One region of the Weizmannia acidilactici genome, then DNA from elsewhere that is predicted to be linked to it. Evidence: riboswitches for the same ligand, from Rfam matches in the RefSeq annotation. Region 1 holds a riboswitch; the other holds the start of a gene.
What was found. Region 1 has a riboswitch for FMN ahead of GBH70_RS02205 (ECF transporter S component). Riboswitches for the same ligand answer to the same signal wherever they lie in the genome.

Region 1 (3,559 bases):
AGGGAAATAGTTTTACAATTATATAGAAATGAAGGCACTCCTCTGCACGCAGTTTTATGCAGAAGGATGCCGGTTTTTCTTTATCCGTTGCCATTTGCGCAAATAGATTGAACCAGCGGGGAGGAATAAAGATGGCAAAATTTACAATTGTGGACAAGGACACATGCATCGCTTGCGGGGCTTGTTCCGCAAGCGCTCCAGATATTTTCGACTATGATGACGAAGGTCTATCTTTTGTGATCTTAGATGACAATAAAGGCATTGCGGAAGTTCCGGAAGTTTTAGAGGATGATTTAATGGACGCGTTTGAAGGTTGCCCGACGGAATCCATTAAAATTTCCGACAAACCTTTTGACGGCGATCCTTTAAAATATGAATAAACCTCCACCGAAAAAGCAGGCATCATTTCATGCCTGCTTTTTCATTATATTTTTTTTATGCCGGTTGTAGACTGCTTGTCAATCCAGTTTTTCATCTTTGTAAACATTAGCATGAAGAGTATCGTGACGATCACGCCTTTTACAAGGTTAAACGGCAGCACGCCGGCGACAATATATTGCTTTACATTGCCGACCGAAAAATTCATAAAATACAGATAAGCGGGAAGAATGACAAAATAATTTAAAATGCTCATGAAAACGGACATGGAAACTGTACCGGCGATTAAACCGACAGTCATCCCTTTTTTCGTCCGCATCCTCCTGTAAATAAAGTAGGTCGGCAGCACAAACAGTATGCCGGCAAAAAAGTTTGCCGCATTCCCGATCGGCACGCCCGCTTCACTGCCGAGCGACAGGTAGTTCAGGATGTTTTTGATCAATTCGGCCACCACCGAAGCCATCGGGCCGTAAAGAAGTGCAGCCACCAATACCGGTACGTCGCTGAAGTCCACCGTTAAGAATGATGGGAACGGCGGAATCGGAAATTTAATAAACATAAGAATAAAAGCGAGTGTACTAAGCAAAGCGATGGAAACAAATTTTTTTAAATCCCATTTTTTCATGTGAACCCTCTCTCCTTATGATCGATTTATCATCTTAAGGAAGAAAGGTGCCGTGGACGGCCAAATGAAAAGCCCCTGACAAATGTCAGGGGCTTTGTTTAGGCACAATCCAAATAAGCGTTTAACGGTACCGTATTAAACACTGGCAACCTTTATCTTCTCTCATCCAGACTATACTGTCGGTTTTGGAATTTCACCAAATCCTGCCGGAAATACCGGCTCGCGGACTGAAAGGCTATGCCTTATCACCGCCGGTCGGGAATTTCACCCAGCCCCGAAGATAAATCGTATGAAATTTTTACTACAATTTATTATACATAGATGCCCCAGATTTGTGAAGCAGTTTATACGATATTTTCTATCGATTGTTCCCGTTTTCTATCTCAAGTACCTGCCCGGCATAGATTTGGTCGGTACGCATGTTGTTCCAGCTTTTTAACCTGTCCACGCTCGTATGGTAAAGCAATGAAATTTTCCAAAGCGTATCGCCTTTTTTTACGATATAGGCTGCATGCCCCGGTGCCGATGCGGCGGCAATCCCGTACGGATCATGGGCTTTGGCAGACACCAACTGCCCTCGTTCACCCGCACCGAAAACAAGAAACGGATCAATGGCATTCTTTTTATCCAGGGTCCATTTCCCCGCATGCACCTCAAAATGAAGATGGGTGCCCGTTGAATCGCCGGTCGTGCCCATATAGCCGACCAAACCGCCCATTTCTATGCGCTGTCCCTTTTCTACCACCCTTTCGTCAAGATGGGCATAAACCGTTTCATACCCGGAAGGATGCCGGATGAACACGACATTTCCGTAAGAAGCTGAATAATACGAACGGATGACGATACCTTTGTCGGCACTGAAAACTTTTTCCCGGTATTTGCCGGCAATATCAATCCCTTTATGTGCCCCTCCCCTCGTATGGAACGTATCGCTGATCGTGCCACCAGCCGGGAAAATCCAATTTTTTGTCGTTTCACGTATATCGTTTTCAGACGCCAGACTTTCCCTAGCGCCCAAGACGATGCATGCCGCAGCAATGGACGCATGAACGAACATCTTTATGTAACCCGGCATTGAACCCACCTCGATTCCAGCTTTCACCAAATTGTTTTCATGCAAAACTACCATTTAGCATGCGCAGAAACGAAAAAAATATGCAAAAAAAAAGCTTGTCCCCCTAATAGGATCAAGCTTTTTTCGGCAGGAAAAAGGAAAATGTGGTACCCTCTCCTGTTTTGCTTTTCACAAAGATGCGGCCGTTATGGCCTTCGACGATATTTTTTGCAATCGCTAGGCCGAGCCCGGTGCCGGATTTACCGCGCGTCCTGGCCTTGTCCGCTTTATAAAAGCGTTCAAAGACAAACGGCAGGTCTTCTTTCGGGATGCCGGAGCCGTTGTCTTCCACATGGATATAAACGCCGTCTTCCACTTCTTCTTCCTTCACTTTCACATATCCGTTCGGGGCAGTATGGCGGAGGGCATTATCGATTAAATTCGTCAGCACCTGCTCGATCCGGTCAGCGTCCATTTCAATGACAAGGTCCCGGTCCGATGCCTCACATAACAGTTCAATCCCTTTTTCTTTCGCAATCCCGTTAAATTTATGAGTTACCCTTTCTATAAAACTTTTAAAAGGAACTGGTTCGATGCGGAACGAAAAATGCCCGGCTTCCATCCTCGCCAAATCCAACAATTCGTTGACAAGGCGTCCGATCCGCAGCGTTTCATCATAAATGATTTTCGCAAACTCTTTCTTTTCTTCCTCACTTGCGGCGATATCGTCAATAATGGCTTCACTGTATCCCTGCAGCATGGCGACCGGTGTCCTCAATTCGTGAGAAACATTGGCAATAAAGTCATCGCGTAGTTTATCGAGCTTCCGTTCTTCGGTCATATCCCGGATCACGGTGACGACGCCCCGGATGTGCGATTGGTTATACAGAGGGCTTGCAATCATTACATAAAACCTTCCGTTTATTTCAATTTCATCCGTCTGCTCTTTTTCCGTTTCCACCACTTTTCTTAAGAGGGCGGAAAGGCCATCCGGCAGCGCGGCATCTTTCGCTTGATCACCCTGTACGTGGTACCAGTGCTGCAAAAACATTTCCGCCGGCGGATTCATAATTAATATCGTGCCGTCGCGGTTAAACGTCAGTACACCATCGGCCATACTGCTCAGGATGCTTCTCAGTTGCTCTTTTTCCTGCTTTAATGCATCCATGTTAAACTTCAGCTGCCGGCCCATCGTATTAAACGCGGTTGCCAGTTCCCCAATCTCATCGTGTGTTAAGATCGGCACTTTTTTGTCAAAACGCCCTTTTGCCACTTCAAAAGCGGCTTCGCGCATTTTATGGAGCGGACCGCCGATCCTCGTTGAAAGGAAAAAAGCAAAACCGGTTGTCAGCACGATCGCGATGCCCGCGGCCAGCAAAATGATTTTCGTCGTTTGCTGTGTCGTTTCCTGCAGGGCTTCCAAAGACTGGTAGACAAACACGGCTCCCGGTTCTTTGCCAGCCGCATAGAGCGGGACAGCCGTCACAATGACATGGTTGTAT
Region 2 (3,559 bases), on a different contig from region 1:
CTGATGCCGGTGCGGGTGGAAGCATGGTCTATGCTGACGGTAAATGCAGTTCTATGGGCATCGGTATTTTCCGCCGTCATCGGTTTCAAACCGAGCTGCCGCGCTTTTTCCGCTGTAATCGGCACACAAATTAACCCGCGGCCCGCTTTTGCCATCAAATTGATCATCTCCGGGGTTGCTTTCTCAGCAAGACCGATAAAATCCCCTTCGTTTTCCCTGTTTTCATCATCAACTGTAATCACGAGTTTCCCGGACTTTAAATCTTCCACTGCTTCTTCAATCGTATGAAACAAATTTTATCACCCCTTTGAATGATTAAATAAACCCATTCTCCTTGAGCAGCGCTGCCATATCTTTCTTTTTTTCCGGATGTTCCCATTTCCGGTACAGTTCCGCCATATATTTGGCTAAAATATCACACTCGATATTCACAGCATCACCTATGTTTTTTTCCATTAAAATCGTATGCTGCTGCGTATGCGGCACTAAAGAAACCGTCATTTCCCCGTCCTCTATCCGAAAAACAGTGAGGGACGTGCCATCGACTGCAACAGAGCCTTTCGGGACAAGATACGCCAAAAGGGAGGGGGATACAGAAATGCTGATATAGACGGCATTTTCCTCTCTTTTCTTCGAACAGATGGCGCCCGTTCCATCCACATGCCCCGTTACAAAATGGCCGCCGAATCTTCCGTTTGCGCCCATTGCCCTTTCAAGATTGACTTTGCTTCCGGTCTTCAGCATGGACAGCGTCGTGCTGTGAAAAGTTTCAGGCATGACATCGGCCGTAAATTCATTTTGCGTATAGGACGTAACCGTTAAACAGACGCCGTTTACCGCAATGCTGTCTCCTGCCCGTACGTCCCGTAAAACGTCCGAAGCTTGGACCGTGAGCTGAAGGGAATGCGGCCCTTTGCGCATATTTTTAAGGAAGCCGATTTCCTCAATGATCCCCGTAAACATTTCCCGGCCCTTCCTTTCTAAATGCAGCCGTAATTTTCAGATCAGGCCCGATCTGTTCTACTTTTTCAAAAACAAGCGGAAAAGTCTCATCCATCTTTTCGATTCCGCGCCCGCCAAAAGGAGAGGGGGCCATATTTCCGCCAATCACTTTTGGGGCGATATAAAGGACGAGCTGCTGGACGGCTTTTTCCCGTAAAAACGAACCATTGACTTCGGCGCCGCCCTCAACAAGCAAAGTCAGAATGCCCTTTTTCCCCAATTCCAGCAAAACCTCCCGGATAGAGAGGGTATCATGGGGCTGCCGGATGACTTCAACGCCCATTTGTTTAAGCGACATTTCTTTGTCAATTGGCGCTTCTTTTCCGCAAAAAATGACGGATGGAGCATCCTTGTTAATCACCGCTGCTTCCGGCAGTATGCGTAAATGGGTGTCTAATACAATGCGAATAGGATTTTTCCCTGATTTGGGCAAACGTGAGGTAAGAAGGGGGTTGTCATGAAGAACGGTTTGAATGCCGACGAGAATGGCATCATGCCTGCTTCTTAACTGGTGAACATCCATTCTTGCCTGTTCACTTGTAATCCATTTGCTGTCATGGGTTTCGGTTGCAATTTTTCCGTCTGCCGACATGGCGGTTTTGATGGTGACAAACGGCATTTTCGTTTCAATAAAGTGGTAAAACGGCCTGTATAATGTTTCGGCCTGCTCCCGGCAGATCCCGGTTTCAACTTCGATTCCCGCCTGTTTCAGCTTTTCAATTCCTTTTCCTGCCACAAGCGGGTTCGGATCCCGGGCAGCCACATAGACTTTTTTGATTCCTTTTTCAATTAAAAAGTCGGCGCATGGGGGCGTCTTCCCGTAATGGGAACAAGGCTCCAATGTCACATATACTTCCGCGCCTTGTGCAAGTACACCGGCCTGTTCCACAGCCAGTCTTTCAGCATGCTTTTCCCCGGCTTTCAAATGGGCGGCCATGCCGGCAATTCTGCCGTTTTTCACCACGACACTGCCCACCGGTGGATTCGGGGAAGTCTGGCCAGAGACGCTTTCAGCCAAACGAAGCGCCAGTTGCATATATTCTTCTTTTCGCAATCCACATTTCCTCCTGTTTAAAATTCCGCCAAAGAACCGAACCATAAAAGCAAAAAACCCGCACGGAGGTTGTGCGGGGCAAAACGGCATGATGAAATACACGTTCCATTCAAATTGTTAACGCGTCATCCTTCTCCCATCCAGACTGTCACTGTCGGCTTTGGAATTTCACCAAATCCACCATATTCCGGGAATATGGGTCACGGGCTTTGAGGGAACCCTCATCACCGCCGGTCGGGAATTGCACCCTGCCCCGAAGGAAAAATTATTCGACTGTTAACAATTTTAACATATTGTTTGGATTTTTTCAGTTCATGATTGAAATTTAGTTCATAAGTCCTATTATACATTGAACCTGAAGTGCATAATATCGCCGTCCTGAACAACGTAATCTTTTCCTTCCAGGCGTACTTTTCCGGCTTCTCTGGCTGCGGCAATGCTGCCATACTGGATCAAATCCTCATACGACACCGTTTCCGCACGGATAAAGCCTTTTTCAAAATCGGAATGGATGATGCCGGCGCATTGCGGAGCTTTCATGCCTTTTTTGAATGTCCAAGCCCGTACTTCCGGTTCGCCGGCCGTAAAATAAGTGGCAAGCCCGAGCAGACTGTAGGCGGCTTTGATCAGCTGGTCCAGCCCCGATTCCTTGATGCCGAGTTCGGCTAAAAACATCTTTTTCTCGTCATCTTCCAGTTCGGCAATTTCTTCTTCAATCCGTGCACAAACCACGATGACTTCCGCGCCTTCATTTTTTGCATAATCGTGTACCTGCTGGACATACGGGTTGCCGGAAGGATCCTGGATATCCCCTTCACCGACATTGGCGACATAAAGGACAGGTTTGCTCGTTAAAAGCTGGAACCCTTTTAAGATTTTTTGCTGGTCTTCTGTCAGTTCGACAGATCTAGCCGGTTTTTCCGCTTCAAACGCTTCTTTTAATTTGGCGAGCACTTCGTATTCCGCAACGGCATCTTTATCTTTTTGTCTGGCAATTTTTTCGACGCGGCCGATCCGTTTGTCCACCGTTTCGAGATCGGCAAGGATGAGTTCGAGGTTGATCGTTTCGATATCACTGATCGGATCAACTTTTCCGGCTACATGCGTAATGTTTTCGTCTTCAAAACAGCGCACAACGTGGCAGATCGCATCCACCTGCCGGATATGGGACAGGAATTTGTTCCCGAGGCCTTCGCCTTTGCTTGCGCCTTTTACTATCCCGGCAATATCAGTAAATTCAAAAGTTGTCGGGATGGTTTTTTTCGGATGGTACAGTTCCGTTAGTTTATCGAGCCGTTCATCCGGCACTTCGACCATGCCGACATTCGGGTCAATCGTGCAAAACGGATAGTTTGCGGATTCGGCTCCGGCTTTTGTAATTGCATTAAACAAAGTGGATTTCCCGACATTCGGCAATCCGACAATTCCGGCTGTTAACGCCATATATGGTCAACTCCTTAAAAACTTGTTCAATTCCCATCAAACCGCAGCGGCACAATGGTT

Region 2: it holds a riboswitch for FMN, as region 1 does, so the genes downstream of both, ribD (bifunctional diaminohydroxyphosphoribosylaminopyrimidine deaminase/5-amino-6-(5-phosphoribosylamino)uracil reductase RibD) here and GBH70_RS02205 (ECF transporter S component) in region 1, are expected to answer to the same signal.

Annotation. Positions count from the first base shown of each region.
Region 1 is NZ_BKZR01000004.1:22,583-26,141, forward strand. It holds gene GBH70_RS02200 (ferredoxin) at 132-380, shown strand; gene GBH70_RS02205 (ECF transporter S component) at 425-1,003, opposite strand; FMN riboswitch at 1,154-1,289, opposite strand; gene GBH70_RS02210 (peptidoglycan DD-metalloendopeptidase family protein) at 1,362-2,078, opposite strand; gene GBH70_RS02215 (ATP-binding protein) at 2,191-3,559, opposite strand, start outside.
Region 2 is NZ_BKZR01000041.1:1,573-5,131, forward strand. It holds gene GBH70_RS13340 (bifunctional 3,4-dihydroxy-2-butanone-4-phosphate synthase/GTP cyclohydrolase II) at 1-293, opposite strand, end outside; gene ribE (riboflavin synthase) at 316-963, opposite strand; gene ribD (bifunctional diaminohydroxyphosphoribosylaminopyrimidine deaminase/5-amino-6-(5-phosphoribosylamino)uracil reductase RibD) at 944-2,056, opposite strand; FMN riboswitch at 2,181-2,321, opposite strand; gene ychF (redox-regulated ATPase YchF) at 2,399-3,499, opposite strand.